DNA from 3 places in the Paenibacillus sp. D51F genome. Region 1 is predicted to be linked to each of the others. Evidence: riboswitches for the same ligand, from Rfam matches in the RefSeq annotation. Region 1 holds a riboswitch; each other region holds the start of a gene.
What was found. Region 1 has a riboswitch for cyclic di-AMP ahead of ACLBWT_RS02835 (C40 family peptidase). Riboswitches for the same ligand answer to the same signal wherever they lie in the genome.

Region 1 (5,899 bases):
GTCCTTCATGAGCGCGATGCGGTCCCCGATCCGCAGCGCCTCATCCAGATCATGCGTAATGAACACGATCGTTTTTTTCATCTTCTCCTGCAGCTCCAGCAGTTCGTCCTGCATATCCTTGCGGATGAGCGGATCAAGCGCGCTGAACGCTTCGTCCATCAGCAGTATTTCAGGGTCGTTCGCAAGCGCTCTTGCCAGTCCGACCCGCTGCTGCATGCCGCCGCTCAGTTGATCGGGATAACTGTCAGCCCTTTCTTCCAGTCCGACGAGCCGCAAGGCTTCCCTTGCTTTCGGCTCTCTTTCCTTCTTGGGCACTTTCTGGACCTCAAGTCCGTACTCCACATTCTCAAGCAGCGTCCGATGCGGGAACAGCGCGAATTTCTGGAAGACCATGCTGATCTTTTTCTGGCGCACCTTCCTCAGCTGCTCCGAATTCAAGCGGGTAATATCCTGTCCCGCGATGCGGATGGCGCCTCCCGTCGGCTCGATCAGCCTGTTCAGCAGGCGCACGAGAGTCGATTTCCCGCTGCCGGACAGCCCCATGATGACAAAAATTTCTCCCGGCTCGACGGCAAATTGAACCCGGTTGACCCCAACCGTATGCCGCGTTTCTTTAAAGATCCTGTCTTTGCTCCACCCTTCCGTCAGAAGCGGCAGCATTCGTTTTGGATCCTCGCCGAATATTTTCGTCACATCCGTGACTTCAATGATCGACAAGCGCTTCACCTCCTTGTGGCCTCTCTTGCGGCCAACGCTCACTCGAACTAGTCTATCGAACAATTCACGACACCGTCAACCGTTTTATCCGTATAATAAGTACGTACGGTTTTTACTGCACATACTTTACATGTCGAAATGCTCCCGTATCCTCTCTTATACTCGTTCATCAACCGCTTTACATTGCCGGGAATGTTTCTTACAATTACTTTGTCAGCCGAGAAGGCGATGAAGGAGCGGACATGATGACCAATGATTTTGCCGGCTTGGAGGCCGCGCAGGAGCAGGCAATCCAGAAGGCGCGCAAGCGCGTGATCGAGTCCATCGGCAAGAACATGGACCTGTACGGCATCACACAGTCTACAGGACTGCTGTATGGACTCATGTTTTTCCAGGACAAGCCGATGAATCTCGACGAGATGGGCCAAGCGATGGAAATGAGCAAAACCAGCATGAGCACCGGTATCCGCACGCTGGTTGATTTGAATATGGTGAACAAGGTATGGGAAAAGGGATCGCGGAAGGACTTGTATGAAGTCGAGCGGGACTGGCACCAGACTTTCGCCGATTTTTTTGTCCTGAAGTGGAGAAAGGCCGTGGAGCTCAACCTGATGGCGCTTCGCCGCTCCAAGGCGGAGCTGGACAAGCTGGCCGAGAGCAGCGGCTCGGAACCCATGCACGCCCTGATCGGCGGCGATCTGGAGAAGATCAGCCAAGCGATCGACTATTATTTGTGGCTGGACCGGGTCATCGATCTGATGGAATCCGGCGAGATTTTCAAGCATGTGCCTAAGGAAGAGCCTTCGAGCTGAAACCAAGAAAAGCCTTCCCCGGCGGGAAGGCTTTTCGGTTTTGTTGCTGGAATATAACCGACTGCGCAAAAAAGAAAGACAGGCAGCTCGCGCCGCCTGTCTCCCCTCATCCTTCCGAACCGGAGCCGTCCATCATTCCCCGGCGTCGTCGGCCGCTTCTTCCTCTTCGCTTACCATCTTGCTGTAATCCTCGCCCGTCACGACGCGGCGCGCGGTAACGTAGCGCTTGGCATAATAGGCATCGTCCAGATCCGTATACCGGACGCCCTTGCTCGAGGAGTGGGCAAACTTGCCGTCTCCGACATAGATGCCGGCATGCGAGATGCCGCGGCCGTTGGTGTTGAAGAAGACGAGGTCTCCCGGACGAAGATCATCCTTTTCCACCTTCGTGCCGGCCTTGGCCTGGGATTGGGAGGTGCGGGGCAGCTTCATGTCGAACTGGCCGAAAATATAGCGGACGAATCCCGAGCAGTCGAATCCTGCTGTAGTCGTGCCTCCATACTTGTAGGGAGTGCCGAGAACCTTGCCGATGGATGACTTCAATTCGGTGCTCGCGAACACGCTGGATGATGCGAACACGGCAATAAGAATGAAAGCGGTAATGGACATGATGACTTTCTTCACAGATGATTCTCCCTCCGGTGCCTACGAAGTTAGCTGATGGGTTCGGTAGAAGGTTCCCTAGAATTCTCTCTTGCAGAATTCATTCACCCCGAGTGGTTCCCCCGTTTTTCTTATCGAAAATTCGGCATTTATTTTGTTTCAAGCTTGTTTGCTGATGGTTAATATTCGTAGTTTTTTGTCGAACTCCTCCCTTTGGATTATTAGAAGTCTTTCATAATTCGACTTTTTCGTTCTAAGAGGGTCGTTCGCCCTTGTTTATATCGCAATAGAGATATTTTTGATGCCTATTTCTGAACAAATAGTCCTTCCCCTTTCTTCCTTTAAAGTACTCTATTCCCATTCGATAGAAATTTCTCCCTGCATTCATCCAATTTTCCCCTTTTATCGATAAACACTTTCATTGATAATGAAAGTGCTTTCAATAGATTCGAAAAAGGAGGCCGGATATTCCCTCTCATTCTTGTTTCGCCCCTATCATCCTATCCTTCAGGAGGTATCGTTCATGTTCAAACCGAACCGCCGCATCGCCGCTTCCGCGCTGAGAGTCTTGATGCTTGCCGTGCTTCTTGCCTTCTCGCTCATTCCGCAAGGCGTCGCCGTCCAGAAGGCCAGCGCTGCGGATGCATGCAGCGGAGTCGCTGCCTGGAGCTCGTCATCCATCTATACCGTCGGGCAGAAGGCGGTCTACTCCGGCACGCTGTACGAAGCCAAATGGTGGACGCAAGGCGAGCGCCCGGATCTCGCCGGAGAATGGGGAGCCTGGAAAGTGCTGTCACTCTGCTCGGCATCCCCTACGCCGACTCCTACGGCAACGCCTGCTCCTACGGCGACGCCTAAGCCTAGCGCCACTCCGACACCGACGCCGACGGCCACTCCTGTCCCTGCCGGCAAAATCATCGGCGCGTATGTAGCCGACTGGCATTTCCCCGTCATCAGCACCGTGCCGGCCGAGAAGCTGACACATGTGTTCTATGCCTTCGCCGACGCGACCTCTGCCGGTGTCAGCGGAGGGGATACGGGCAAGCTGGCGCAGCTCGTCTCGCTGAAATCCAAAAATTCGAATCTCAAGGTTCTCGTCTCCGTCGGAGGCTGGGGCCGCTCCGCCAGCTTCCCCGCAGCAGCGGCTACGGACGCGAGCCGCACGGCGTTCGCCAACAGCGCCGTATCCTATATCCGGGCCAATAAGCTGGACGGCATCGATATCGATTGGGAATATCCGGGCTCCGGCGACCGTGCGAACTATACTCTGTTCATCCAGAAGCTCCGTTCGACTCTGGACTCGGCCAGCTCGGCCGATGGACGCTCCGCCAACAAATACCAGCTTACAGCCGCCGTCGGCGCCTCCGACTACGGTCTCGGCAACATCGATATCGCCGCCGTCATTCCCTCCTTCGATTTCCTCAATGTCATGACGTACGATCTGCAGAACGGCGCGAATACCCATCACACCGCCCTGTACAACTCCTCGATGGCAAGCTACAGCGTCGATTCCGCCATCAAGCTGCTGAAGAGCAAGGGCGCTCCGGCAGCGAAGCTCGTCGCCGGAGGCGCCTTCTACTCCCATGGCTCCGGCGATTACACCTATGATGAGCTCAAGGCGAGCTATATCAACAAGAACGGCTGGACCCGCCAGTGGGACTCCACGGCAAGGGCTCCATACCTGACGAATTCCAGCGGCGGATTCCTCAGCTACGACGATGCGGAATCGCTGACGGGAAAGGTGAATTACGTGAAGTCCGGCGGACTCGGCGGCATCATGTTCTGGGAGTATGGCCAGAACATGAACGGCGAGCTGCTGGAAGCCATCTATCAAGCGATGAAGTGAACCGCGGATTGCAGAACGAAAAGAGCCCGTTGTGCCGGTCCGGCATAACGGGCTCTTTTTCGGCTTGAAAGCTGCCTGCGAGCGTCTTTAAAGAAGGGATTGAAACGATTGGCGGATGACGTCGCCGCGGCTGATGATGCCCGCAAGGAAGCCGCCCCGGTGGACCGGCAGCTTTTTGATCTGCTTCTTGCCCAGGATGGCGGCGATCTGCTCGATGTCATCCTCCACGGAAGCGGTTACAACTTTTTTCTTGGCGATCGCCATGACGTTCAAAGGAAGCAGCCGCTTCAGCCTCTCCTCATATTTATCGTTGTCGCCATTCACGACGGCCGTGAAATAAAAGGCATCGACGACAATGTCTTCATGCTTGCCGATGTATCGCATGATATCGCCGTCGCTGACGTATCCGACGATTACGTTGCGCTCGTTGACGACGGGCAGGCCGCTGATGCGGTAAGCAAGAAATCTCTCGATGACATCCCTCACGGTATCGGATTCCTTCACCTTATAAACCTTGGAGATCATAAAATCCTTGGCTTTCATCCTCATAACCCCTCGATTCCGATTTGCGGACGCTTCAAACAAGTTGTATGATGAAAGTATATACTTGAATTATACAACTACTGGACATCGTGTCAATGGTTATCCCTGCCGCCGATTGTTCATGCAGCGCCCGGATGCGCTGCCCCAAACCTATGCCGAACGATAATGAGGAATTGTGATGAACGAACTTCCTTTCGAGCAAATCGAGCTCGAGCTCTCCATCCTCTCCAGGCTCGTAGCTTCCGCCACGACCTACAAGAAGGAAGGAATGCTGGATCGATCCGCTTATTTGCTCCTTCAGCAAATCTCATCGAGGAGGTCCGCCAGTGTCAAGGCGCTCGCAGATGAATTCCGACTGGATATTTCCACTGTAAGCCGCCAGTCCGCTGCCCTGGAGCAGAAGGGCTATGCATACCGGATTCCACATCCGCAGGACGGCCGTTCCTACTCCCTGGAGCTGACGAAGGCAGGCGCCTTGGCCTTGGAGGCGAACCGGAAAGTCAGAGCCGATTATATCGCCGGGCTGCTGACGGGATGGTCCGATGAGGAGCAGAAGCAATTCGGCGCCCTCCTGGAGAAGTTCAATCGGGCCTGCCTGCAGGATCATCAAGCAGAGAGACAGCCTTAATCCTCACGGGATTAAGGCTGCTTTCATTCCGGAGGCTTAATGCCTGCCTGCAAAAAAGGAATGGACACATTTTCGGCATGAATTTCCGCCTCTTCCCTCTTGCCTTTTGTATCGTTATATTCTAATATTACGATATTAAGACGGGATGGGAGAATCAGCATGATGGACAAGAACACGAACGTAAAAGCTTACGAGAAGGCGGCCGAGCTACTCAAGGCGCTCGCCCATCCGATCCGCCTCTGCATCGTCAGAGGACTGATCGGCAAGGGCTCCTGCAATGTTTCGTATATGCAGGAATGCCTCGGGCTGCCGCAATCGACCGTTTCCCAGCATCTGCAGAAGCTCCGCGCCGCCGGCATCGTCGTGACGAGCCGCAGCGGCCTTGAAGTCCATTACTCGGTGCCGGATGCCAAAGTCCAGGCGCTTGTCCATATGATTACCGGAGAGGATGAAGCTTGATGCCTAGAAAAATACTGATCGTCGGCGGAGTCGCAGGAGGCGCTTCGGCAGCCGCGCGGCTGCGCAGGCTCGACGAAGACGCCCATATCGTCATGTTTGAACGGGATGCCTACATTTCATTCGCCAACTGCGGCCTGCCTTATTATATCGGGAATTCCATCAAGGACCGCTCCAAGCTGCTCGTCCAGACGCCGGAAGCGATGACCCGGCGCTTCGGGCTCGATATCCGCACCGAGAGCGAAGTGATCGGCCTCAATGCGGAAGCCAAGACCGTCACCGTAAGATCTGCAT
Region 2 (5,899 bases), on a different contig from region 1:
TCCCCCTGAAGGGAGAGCCTTGGTTCCGCAGCCGGCCAGCAGCAGCCCGGCCGCCGTCAGCCCCGCAAGCAGCGGGACCGGACGGAAGAGTGTCGCCGGACGGCTCCTCATTGGCCGAGGGAAGCCAGCAGCGAATCGCTGGTGACGATCAGCTTGCCGTTCTCGCTTTTGAACTTCAGCGGCACCGGCTTGTTGTTTTTCTTCGCAATGCCCTTGTCCATGTACAGCACGAGCTTGCTCGCTCCGGCGTTCACGAAGGTAACGTGTTTGGCGGCATCATAGGAAGTGCTGCCTCCGACGGACTTCAGGAAGCCGTCCAGCTCGATCCAGGTCTGCTTGTCCGGCTTGCTGCCGTCCAATTTCAGGCCGAGCGCCTGAGCCATGCCGAAGAACACTTCGGTATTGTCCAGCGTGCCTTTGAAATAATCGGAGCCAGGGCCGTGAGCCATCAGAGTTACGTCGTCGGCGGAATGGACCTCGACGCTTTCGGACTTCGGCAGCGTGCCCGTATGGAGGTACTTGTCCTTGTCAGGCGCGTCCGGATTGGCCAGCGTTCCCGGATTCGCGATATAGGCATCTCCGGAAAGGACGGCCGGAGCCTGGGGAACGGAGCTGAACTTGTAATCCTCGTAATAGTCCGGCGTGGCGCCGAAGACGACGGCCAGCTTGCGGTCGACATCCGGCGTATCCGGGAAGCCGTCCTTGTCGGAATCGGTGTAGGTCGGGAACTTGGACTGCTCATAGGTGCGCACCGCTTCGCGTCCCGTCTTGCCGTCGCCTTCCCAGTACGTGCCGGCGATGCTGGCGGAGTGGGCATGGTCGGCCGTCGCCAGGACGAGGGTGTCGCCCGATGCGTCCGCGTAACGGCGAGCCTCGCCGATTGCTTTGTCCATCTCGATCGTATCGTAGGCGGAGCGCTCCCAGTCCATCGTATGCAGCTGCTTGTCGATGCTGGCGCCTTCGACCATCAGGAAGAAGCCGTTCTCGTTCTTGCTGAGCACCTCGATCGCTTTCTTGGTCATGTCCCACAGATTCGGCTGGTCGGTGAACGACTTGAGCGCCGCCGTGTTTTTGGTCGAGCGGTCGTAGTAGACGTTCATGTCGCCGGTATGGAACAGGCCGAGCAGCTTGGAAGGCGTTCCGGAGCTTTTCAGTCCCGAGGCGCTCTCCACGAATTTGTAGCCGGCTTTCTCGAAGCCGCTGATGAGATCGTTCTCGTCCTTGCGCTTTGAGCCGGCAACCGATTTGGGGAGGAAGTAGGCCGATCCGCCGCCCATGACGACTTCAGGCTGAAGCTTCAGCAGCATGTCGGCGATCTCCGGCTTGTCCGCGCGGCGGCGGGTATGGGAGACGACCGCGGCCGGCGTCGCGTCCTCGATCTCCGAGGTCGTGACGATGCCGACCGACATGCCGCGCGTGCGCTTCAGCATCTCGGCGAGCGTCTCGACCTGCGGATCGTCCAGCGAGCTTTCCGTATTGTCCGGATAGACGCCGAGGGCGTTCACGGCGGATTTGTGGCCGGTATTGTAGGCGCTGGCGCTGTTGGCCGAGTCGGTGACGATGGAATCCATGCCGGAGGTGGTGACGACGGCGCGCTGTTCCAGCTTGTCCATTTCCATGAGGCCGTTGTACTTGCCCTCGGTCAAGCCCTTGGACATCGCGCGGGCGATCGTGATGCTAGGCTGCGACATGCCGTCCCCGACGAAGAGGATGATGTTCTTCGCCTTCTTGCCGGCTGCGGAGGTGGTCACCGCTTGATAGGAGACCGTGCGGGACAAGGAGCCGGCCGTCACCTTCACGGTGTAGGAGCCCGGCTTGTCCAGCGATACGCCGCGGATCATGAAGGAGGAGCTTGAGGCGGTGCTGGTTTTTTCGAAGCTTTTGCCGAAAAATGCTTCCGCGCTTTTGCCGTTGATCTGGATGCTGACGGCCGAGGCATCGCCTGTCCAGTCGTTCAATTCCACGCGGAAATCGAATTTGCCGCCCGCCAGAAACTTGGCATTATGGATTGGAGCTACATAAATGGACGGCGCCGCTTTGGCCGTCGCGGCCGCTTCGGCTGCCGCCGCAGGAGCCGAAGTCAGCTCGGCCATTCCGATTCCTCCTGCTGCCATGGCGCTCGCAAGCGCCGCCCCGAGAAGCATTTTACCTGCTTTTGCTTTCTTCATCTCCCCAAAACCCCTCCGCTACTAGAAATGAATGCACTTTCACAGCGTAAGAGAGAATGATTAAGCAGGTGCTAACGATTTGTGAATAGTTGGTAAATCAAGAAAACGCCTGCGAAGCCGCAAGGCGTTTTCATTCATGCATGCATTCGACGGCTATTTCTTCTCCTCGGCAGCTGTTCCGTCCTCCGGAGGGCGATTGCCGTTTTTCAGCTCCCAGATCGAATAGCCGAAGTCCATTTGCAGATGGGGATTGTCCGGGAACTTGGGCCAGTCGCCGCCCCATGTGAAGCCGAGACTCTTGGCGATCGCGACGACCTCCAGCCAGTCGGCCTTGCCGTTCTTGTTCCCGTCGTATTCCATATCCCAGATGATGTCGCCTGTCCGGTCCTTGAGAGCGAAGTCGATCGCCAGACCGTAGTTGTGGTAGGATTCTCCGCCGCGGGCATGGGTCACGATGGAGCCGCCGCCATCCCGGCCTTTGCTGTAGAGGACATCCTGCTCCGCCGAGCTGCGGAAGCCGTCCGTGATGACGACTTTGATGCCTTTTGCGGCGGCCCGCGAGATAAGCTCGTCCTTTTTCCCGTCCAGCACCGGATGCAGCTGCGTAACGGGAGGCACCTCCCGGTATAGTCCCGGAGGGACGAACCGGTCGAACAGGCGCGGCATCTCCAGCTTGAAGAGGGCAGCCGCCGCAAGTACGAGTCCCGCCGCAAGCAGCAGGCAGCCGAGGCCGCTTCTGCGCCGGGTCTGAGTCCGGCCTGCGGACTTGGGGCTGCGGCCCTTTTGTCCGCCCGTCATGGGGCTTTGCTGCATGAAGGTCTCCTTTGCACGTTCGCTTTGTTCAAGCTTATACGAGCGGGAAGGGCAAAAAGCTTCAGGAAACGGCTGATCGGCTTGGGATCTGTTTCCAGTTGGAGCGGATGGGGTAAGGATAGAAAACGAGCTGGAAAATGCTGACGCCGGCAGCCGGGCGCCGAGCATGCGCAAAAGCAAACAAACCGCTGGCCGCCGCCCCGAAGGGCTGGCTGCTGCGGTTTGCGCAAGGGGATCCGGATTCAGGACAGGCTAGTCCACATCGGGACTGCCGTCAACCGTATCGGCTGGATCGTCGGCGTATTTCTCGTACTTGGTGTCGTCCATGATCCGGCGTGCGGACACGTAACGCTTCGTGTAGTAGGAATCGCTCAGGCTGCTGATCATGACGCCTTTGCTCGACGAGGAATGGGCGAACTTGCCGTCCCCGACATAGATTCCGACATGCGAGACGCCGCGGCCGCTCGTATTGAAGAACACGAGGTCGCCCGCCTTGAGATCAGCCTTCGCGACTTTCTTGCCCAAGCCTGCTTGGGAAGAGGAGGAATGCGGCAGGGAGATCTTGAATTGCTTGAATACATAGGACGTGAATCCGGAGCAATCGAACCCGTTCGTCGTCGTTCCGGCCGTTTTGTACGGCGTTCCGACGAGATCGCTGATGACACCGTCCATTTTGGAATCAGCCGCTGCGCTGCCTGCGCCTGCAGTGAACAACAGAGAGATTCCGAGGATGAGGCTTGCTGCTTTCTTCTTCAAGCTTGAGTAGCTCCTTCCAGAGCCTACGAGGTTAGCTGTGGGGTTCGGTTGAAGGTTCCCTATGATTCCTGCGGCATGCGTGACAATAGCTGACGGACGCCCAAAATCAATTCACCCTGAAAGTGGTTCCCCCGTTTCCATGTTCAACGGAATTCGGCATTTTGATGATACTGGAAAACATATTCTTGCTTTTCGCCCCTTCTCCTTCCCAAAACGACATTTTCTAATAATTCTCATGTTTCAACGAGAAGAAGACGGCGTTTACATCCGGATTATATGGGAGCTGACCTCCCTTGAACAGACAAAATGGCGACTCTTCCCTATTTATGCAACCGGTATGGCAATCGCTCCATATTGCCTTTCCTGACGGCCGCCGATCGGACGCAGAAGACTGAGAAGACTGGCGCTGCCGCCAGTCTTCTTTGTCTTTTCTTAGAAGGGGATGCGACTACAAAAAGCCCCGTCTTCTCCAGGAGAAGGCGGGGCTTGAATGATTCCGCAACCGGATCAAACCGTATAAAGGACGTCTTCCATCAGGGTAAGCAGCCGGGATCTCATTCCGACCAGCTTCATCAGGGCTTCCTCCTGCAGGCTGCCGGTATCCGGGCTGAGCAGGGCGTGCTCGCTGCTGATCGCCTCAAGGGCCTTGCCTGTGTTGGGATTCAGGTCGTAATGCTCAAAACGGAAAAGCAGCTCGGCGGTGGATTGGTGGAGCTCTTCATAATAAGCTTGAATTTGTTCGGTCATCGTTCGATTTTCCTCTCTGGTTTGGTTATTTTCTCTATTCTGCTGTTCGATGTATGGGGCGGCCCCGAGAGAGCCGGCGATTGTGTGCGGAAACTTCGCTTACAGCATGCCCATCGTTGTTTTCATTGCTTGCTTGCATCTGTTCTTCCGATCCGATAGCGGGCAGCGGATGGGGAGCGGGAACCCATCTGCCGGCTCTGGGATAGGAACCGATATGCGTGAGTCGAGCGGAAGCATAGGGTGCCCGATTGCCTGAGAAGGTATTAAACCGGCAGACGCTCTTTGAAAACAAGTCGTAATTGTCAGAGAATTTTCACAATTGTACGATGGAATTATTGCTTTGTCAACTAATGTGACGCGAATCCTCCCAGCAAGCGTACTGTGATGTCAGCAGCCACAAGTCAAGCAGCGTGCGGACGAGATGATAGGCTTGCTGGATGACGAGGGCGGCCAATCCGGCCCATGCCATCGCTGCGGCGCTGAAGCCGGCACCGATGACGCCGGAGAAGAGGAGCAGGGTCAGGCTGAGGCCGGCCATCGGGAGCAGCCGTCTGCAGGCGGCCGATAGGGACGCCGAGACTTTGAGCCTGGATACCGCTCCGAGCTGGAGAGAGAGGCTGAGCAGATGCAGAACCCCGATCCACAGCAGCCACGCTGCCGCCCAAGGCAAAATGCTGACGGCGATTTCCTGCAGGGAGGATCCGTTCTTGACCACATCCCATGCCCGGGAGCCGAGCCACCAGAGAGGAGCGACGGCAAGAAGCGTCTCCGCCCAGTAGAGAAGCAGGACCGGCTTCCATGCCTTGCGCATGCCCTGCAGGAATAGCGTGCCGCCTTCATGTCCCGCCGCGGTATGGTGGATGGAATAGAACAGGCCGGCATTGATGAGCGGCGTGACGATCATGCGGGAGAGCAGCAGGGCGGCCAGCGTCCACAGGACCGGCTGGGCGAGATCGGTCTTCATCAGCCGGAACTGGGCTTCCGCCCAGAACAGGGCATCCGCCCCTTGCGAAGGCTCGTTCGCTCCGGGATACCGCCGAAGCAGCGGTCCGATAATGGAGTCGACATAGCGGTAGAGGAAAAATCCCCACAACAACCGGTACAGGAACAGGGCGACGGCCACCGGCAGATGCTTGATGGTCAGGCGCCACCCTTGCTTGAGATAAGTAGACACGTTTGAGACTCTCCTCTCTTCGGGCCGCTACCAGGCGAACGCTCCCGCAATCCATTCCAGCGCCTTCACGATGCCGAGGCTGATCCGGACCTCCTGCTTGCGGGGAGCCTCGGCTTTCAGGAAGTTGTTCATCTGCCGGTTGTCCAGCACGTTGGTGCGGTCCGGATCGACCGCGGCCCAGAGCAGCGGGGAGGGGGCGGTCAGCTTGTAGAGCATATCCGATTCAACCCCGTCCCAGGTG
Region 3 (5,899 bases), on a different contig from region 1:
GACGAGGCGTGCTGAACACGCAGAAGTGATCGGGATGGAAGCTGACCCTCATGCCGGTCTCCCGCGCGAAGGCTCCGACCTCGCTGAAGGACGCAGCCAGCGCAGGGTAAGGGTCCCAGTCCGCAAGCGCGTCATGCGTCGCAAGCGGAATGATTTTCGAGGAGAACCGATAGACGTGGATGCCGGCATAGCGGTTGTTGCGCATGATGCGCAGGGCGCTGTGCAGATTTTCCTCGGCGATCCGCTCCAGCTTGCGCAGCGCCGCCTCGCGATCCTCCAGCTTGGAGAAGTTCTTATAGGTCATGGTGCGCGATGATGAAGCGTTCTCCACCAGCAGGCTCATGGCGACGAAGCCGAAGCGGACAATCATCCCCGGCCGCCGAAAAACATTTCATGGGCGAGCGCCGTCTGCACGCGCGACTCTTCCTCCGTCAGCTTGCGGACGAGCTCCATCTCCACCTGCGTCACTTCATCGCCCTGGAAGTTGATCTCCGCGATGGAAGCGAGGATCTTCACGATGGCGATCGCCTGGTTGCCTGGCGTGTAGGCGATGACCTTCTGTCCGGCCGGGAATACCCGGAACCCCGATTTCATCATCTTTCCTTTGCCGTATTCCAGAAGCTCGTACAGCTCCTGCTCCGACTTGAACTTGCATACCGAATTGAATTCCGTTGCGAATCCCATTGTCTTCACCCTCCTGTTCATTACTGCGGCAAGCGCGGCTGCTTGTCCGGATGCTGCGGATGAAAAAACGAGCTTCCCTCCCGCCAAGGCGAAGGAAGCGCGAATGTGTGCGAAACGTATGGAAACCGGTCAGCCGCCGTACTCCAGCTTCTGCTTCTCCGCATGGCGGGAGATCGCCAAGCCGATGAGGCTGTCGAGCAGCTCCTTGTAAGGAACGCCCGATTCCTTCCAGAGCAGCGGGTACATGCTGTAAGGCGTGAAGCCCGGCATCGTGTTCACTTCGTTGATCAGAATCTTGCCGTCGCTCCTGCGAAGGAAGAAGTCGACGCGGGAGAGGCCGGATCCGTCGATGGCCAGATAGGCCCGGATCGCCATCTCGCGCACCGCTTCAGCCGTCTCTTCCGGAAGATCGGCGGGAATGTGCATGACGGATGTGCCGTCCACATACTTGGCGTTGTAATCGTAGAAGTCCGTTCCGCTGACGATCTCGCCGACGACCGATGCGCGCGGCTCGTCATTGCCGAGCACGCCGACTTCGATCTCGCGCCCGTCGATGAACTCCTCGATGACGACCTTGCGGTCGTAACGCAGCGCAAGCTCGATGGCCGCGATGAGCTCCTCCCGGTTGCGGGCTTTGGAGATGCCGACGCTGCTGCCGAGATTGGCGGGCTTGACGAAGCAAGGATAGCCGAGAGCGACCTCCGTTTCCATGACGAAGAACGCGCGGTCCTTCTCCCACTGCGTCCGGTTGAAGTAGCGGTAGACGCATTGCTCGAGCCCCTCGTGGGCGAACACCTTCTTCATGAAAATCTTGTCCATGCCTACTGCCGAAGCAAGGACACCCGCTCCGACATAAGGAATATTGGCCATTTCCATCAACCCCTGGACCGTGCCGTCCTCGCCGAACGTTCCGTGCAGCAGCGGGAACATGACGTCGATCGTCCCTCCCGGAGCTCCCGCCGAAGCGGCAGCCGCCTGCAGGGCGCCCTCTCCGGCCGCAGCCGTCGCCAGTCCGCCGAATACCGGCGCCAGCGCCATGCCGCCGTCCTCTGCCGGAGACAGCTTCAGCTGCTCGACGCTGTGCGGGGCTTCCAGCAGCACTCCTCCGGAGCGCCATTCGCCTTGGCCCGTAATATAGAAGGGCTGTACCTCGTATTTATCGAAATCGAAGGCGCCCATAACGGCCAGCGCCGTCTGCAGCGATACCTGATGCTCGCCCGACTTGCCTCCGTAGATGAGTCCGACGCGAATTTTGTCTCCCATGTTAGCTCCTCCGGTAACCTTCTTGAATTAGAATGCCAATCGCTGCATGGACCGATGCGGCTCCCGCATCAGAAATAGTCCTGCAGATGATAAAATCGATAGCGCGTCCGGTCCGTCCAGGCGTAGGAATCCTTGTAGTCCCAATAGCGGTGCCGGCTCGGCACGGTGTTGGCGTTGACCAGCGGCATGCCGTCGGCATCGAATGCCGTCACGACTGTCGTATGCTGGAACCGCCCGTCCCCGCCCCAATCGTAGGTGATGACGTCCCCGAGGGACAGCTCGGATGCGCTCTCCACCGTCGTCGCCCGCATGCCCGTGCTGCGCGGGAACGACAGATACAGCTGCAGCGCGTTCGACACCGCCCAGCTGTAGCTCCAGGATTCCTGGCCGCCTATACGGCCTTTGTACCACCATCCCGATTCTCTTTTACCAGTATAGTTCATCGGTGCTTCGCCTGCAAAGACACATTGCGACACGTAATTCGTGCAGTTGACCTCGAACAGCTCGTAGGCCGGATTCGCTTCGTTCCACCACCGGTCAGCGTAGGCGGCGACCAGCTCGCGCCTGTACTCGACGGCGCGGTCGCGTGTATTCAGGCGGGACAAGACGCCGTAATTAAGGAAAGGGCGCGGCGAGCCCGGACGCTGGATTCCGCTGCCGCCGCCGTCGCCGTAGGAGCGATGCTCGGCCAGCGCGCTGTCCGCCGCGGCGTGGCCGTATCTGGGCCTGCGCTCGCCGACGATCGGCTCCACCCGGGTCAGGCGCCATGCTCCGCCTTCCTCGGCCAGCCACAGGCGCTCCTGCTCGAGACGCTCCTCGGTGTAGGAGCGGCCGCGATGCTCGACATGCCGCTTCACATGCAGCTTCAGGACGACCGACACTTCGGTCGCGGACTCGTTGATCCTCAGCAGCGTCGCTCTCGTCTCGCTCTGCGGCGACAGAATGCCGCGCTCCTCGTCCCTGAGGCGCAGCCGGCGCAGCCTTTCCTCCAGGCGGCGGCGGTGATCCCTGTCTTCCAGCAAGGCTCCGAGCACCTCATGCCTCCGCTCCACTTCGGCTTCGTTGTACCCGTGCACGTATTCCTGCACGGCTCCTCTCCAGCCTTCCAGCGCAGCCTGCTTGCCGGAGGACGGCTGCGAGCGCTGAGCCTCCGATCGTTTGACTCCCCGGGTACCGGTACGCGGCATTCCTTTCCCCATCCCTTCTGGTCGGTATTCGCCCATCATCAAGATGATCTTATGTCTGCTCTCCACTAAAATATGCGGACCCATCCCGGATAGAGCGCTTAAACGCCGTTATCCGGCGTTTCAACGAGAATGCGGCAGATATATATCGAAATTTCAGTCAATATCGAATTTTACAAAACAAGCCCGGCTGGCTTATGATATGATGTACCACTCTATCACCATATTGCTGAATTCCACGTACTGTGGAAGCGGGGGAACCAATACGCGGGCGTCTGTCGACGCTTGCCGGGGTGAATCCGAAAGGAAGAGGCCGGGCTGCCGAAGCCGCGTCTCTTGCCTTTTGGTAGGGCTACTCTCTGGCCCGAATCCGTCAGCTAACCCCGTAAGCGCACAAAGGAGAGATGTCAGGATGTCACTGAAAGACAACCGCGCGGCTTCTTCCGCGCAGGAGGGCTTCATTGCGCCTTCCGTCTGTTCTGCGTCTGCGGTCGAGGCCTTCTTGGCGCCGCCGCCGTTTCCGGGCTTGGACGCGCCGATCGCGCTGGACATGGCGGTCGCGGAGGCTTATTCCCCGCCGGCCCCGGCTGCTGAGACGGCGAACAGGCCGTCCTTCCGTCCCGAGGCGCTTGAAGAAGAGCGCTCAGCATCAAGCCGCCGCATCCGCTGCATCGACTTGTTCATCACCCGCACGGGACCGCTCGTCGATCCCGAGCGCGGAGATTACCGCGTCGTGCTGCATCTGTGCTTCGGCTCCTCCATCCGTCAGGCTTCCGTGCTCATTCCTTACGCCAAGGCGCCGAGAAGCTGGGACGCGTGGAGCCGTTGGTTCCAGCCGTTCGTCGGGGTCCGCTCCGACGAGGCGATGTCCGTGCTCTATTACGACGCGGAATGGATCAGCGACCACAGGGATCGCCTGCTGCGCAAGACGCTGGAGCCGTCCTCCCAGGAAGGCACGCTGTTCCCGGCGACCGCTTTCTGGAGACGCAACGCCCTTATCGAAACATCCGACATCCATATCCGGCTGTCTCTGTAGCCGGATGGCGCTCTGTCCTTCATCCCTTCAAGAGGCATCCCCTATCCGCTTTGCGGCCGGGGGATGCCTCTTGGCCTTTGGCGGCCTTGAGCGGACATTTGGATCATGATTTGAAAGTGCTGGCCGTATTCACTTACAGAGATCCATCCGCCGTTCAGGAAGCATACATAGACAATAAAAAAGACTGCCAGCCGCAATAACGGCTGGCAGTCTTTCTATTCCTGAATTTATGCGTGGCTCAATTCGAGCTCGTCTTCCTCATCCCGCTCGTAGGACTCCCGATCGAATTCCCCTTCCGATACGGCGACCAGCAGGGTCGACACGGTCGTGCCGGAGGCGTTCAGCGCCGTGCGGCCCATGTCGACGACAGCGTCGATCGCAAGCACCAGGCCCAGTCCTTCCAGAGGCAGGCCAAGCGCGGTAAGCACGACGGTCGTCGAGATGGATGCCGGACCCGGCACTCCGGCGACGCCGATCGACGAGATCATGCTGACCAGCACGATGAGCACGTAATCCGATACGCCCAGCGGCACGTTGTACACCTGGGCGACGAATACCGCCACGACGGCAGGCCATACGCCGCCGCAGCCGTTCATGTTCATCGTCGCGCCCAGCGGAGCGACGAAGCTGGCGATGCGCGGCGATACGCGCAGCCTTTTGGTGATGACCTCAAGGTTGACCGGCAGCGTCGCGTAGCTGCTGCGAGTCGTGAAGGCGACCGCGATCGTCGGATAGATTTTGCGGAGGAACTTGAACGGATTCAGCCTCGCGCCGAAGGTCACCAGCGCTCCGAAGGTCAGGATGAAGTGCAGCAGAAGCGCGATATAAGTCGCGATAATGAGCGTGATAAGCGGCTTGAGCGTCTCTGCGCCGTACTTGGCGGCCATGGAGCCGATCAGCGCGTACACGCCGTACGGCGTCAAGCGGATGATGTACTTGGTCACCTGATTCATGACCTGCTTCAGCGATTCGATGACCTGGCGCACCGGCTCGACCGCTTCCGGCTTGCGGGAGCTGAGATGCACGATCGCCACCGCGACGAAAATGGAGAAGATCAGCACCGGCACGACTTTGCCGTCCGCCATATCCCCGATCGGGTTCGACGGAACCAGGTTCAGGATGACTTCCGAGAAAGTCGGAATGGAACGCGATTCGTAGCCTTCCGGCACGCTTTGGGCGATGCCCGTTCCCGGGTTCGCGACCAGAGCGACGACAAGCCCGATAAGCGCTGCGATCCCGGTCGTAGCCAGGAACAGCAGGATGGTCTTCGTCCCGATCTTGCGCAGCTGCCCGAGATTCGAGATCGAGGTGATGCTTGAAATGACAAGCACGGCGACGAGCGGAATGACGAGCATCTTGATCAGGTTGACATAGATGGACCCGATCGTGCCGATGCTGGTCGCATCCAGCTCAAGGGCGTTCAGCGTAATGCCGACGACCAGCCCGATGCCGAGCGCGATCAGAACGCGATAGCCGAAGCTTACACGGCGGCGTGCCAGATAGACGAGCAGACCGATGACAACGATGGAAACGAGCAAGCTGATCCAGTTCGTTTGTATAGCATGGATCAGATTATTATTTGGGACCAAGCGACTCAACTCCTTATTCCTATCTTTTTACTCTGGAATAGTATATTAGTAATATTATTGTTATATGTCAACTATATTTAACCTCTCGAGCCTCTTCCTTATCATGGAAAAGAAAAAACGAAGACCTCGAGGTCTCCGGATGT

Region 2: it holds a riboswitch for cyclic di-AMP, as region 1 does, so the genes downstream of both, ACLBWT_RS20825 (C40 family peptidase) here and ACLBWT_RS02835 (C40 family peptidase) in region 1, are expected to answer to the same signal.
Region 3: it holds a riboswitch for cyclic di-AMP, as region 1 does, so the genes downstream of both, ACLBWT_RS09365 (hypothetical protein) here and ACLBWT_RS02835 (C40 family peptidase) in region 1, are expected to answer to the same signal.

The regions. Positions count from the first base shown of each region.
Region 1 is NZ_JBKFAO010000001.1:593,418-599,316, forward strand. It holds gene ACLBWT_RS02825 (quaternary amine ABC transporter ATP-binding protein) at 1-717, opposite strand, end outside; gene ACLBWT_RS02830 (GbsR/MarR family transcriptional regulator) at 960-1,529, shown strand; gene ACLBWT_RS02835 (C40 family peptidase) at 1,662-2,153, opposite strand; cyclic di-AMP (ydaO/yuaA leader) riboswitch at 2,157-2,290, opposite strand; gene ACLBWT_RS02840 (glycosyl hydrolase family 18 protein) at 2,656-3,978, shown strand; gene ACLBWT_RS02845 (CBS domain-containing protein) at 4,066-4,521, opposite strand; gene ACLBWT_RS02850 (MarR family winged helix-turn-helix transcriptional regulator) at 4,700-5,149, shown strand; gene ACLBWT_RS02855 (ArsR/SmtB family transcription factor) at 5,312-5,608, shown strand; gene ACLBWT_RS02860 (DsrE/DsrF/DrsH-like family protein) at 5,608-5,899, shown strand, end outside.
Region 2 is NZ_JBKFAO010000016.1:27,136-33,034, reverse strand. It holds gene ACLBWT_RS20840 (hypothetical protein) at 1-111, opposite strand, end outside; gene ACLBWT_RS20835 (alkaline phosphatase) at 108-2,168, opposite strand; gene ACLBWT_RS20830 (M15 family metallopeptidase) at 2,322-2,834, opposite strand; gene ACLBWT_RS20825 (C40 family peptidase) at 3,234-3,737, opposite strand; cyclic di-AMP (ydaO/yuaA leader) riboswitch at 3,743-3,906, opposite strand; gene ACLBWT_RS20820 (hypothetical protein) at 4,245-4,484, opposite strand; gene ACLBWT_RS20815 (hypothetical protein) at 4,828-5,658, opposite strand; gene ACLBWT_RS20810 (M1 family metallopeptidase) at 5,686-5,899, opposite strand, start outside.
Region 3 is NZ_JBKFAO010000004.1:63,518-69,416, forward strand. It holds gene uvsE (UV DNA damage repair endonuclease UvsE) at 1-370, opposite strand, end outside; gene ACLBWT_RS09350 (hypothetical protein) at 367-684, opposite strand; gene ACLBWT_RS09355 (D-alanine--D-alanine ligase) at 814-1,947, opposite strand; gene ACLBWT_RS09360 (amidase domain-containing protein) at 2,016-3,134, opposite strand; cyclic di-AMP (ydaO/yuaA leader) riboswitch at 3,349-3,538, shown strand; gene ACLBWT_RS09365 (hypothetical protein) at 3,544-4,167, shown strand; gene ACLBWT_RS09370 (dicarboxylate/amino acid:cation symporter) at 4,395-5,756, opposite strand.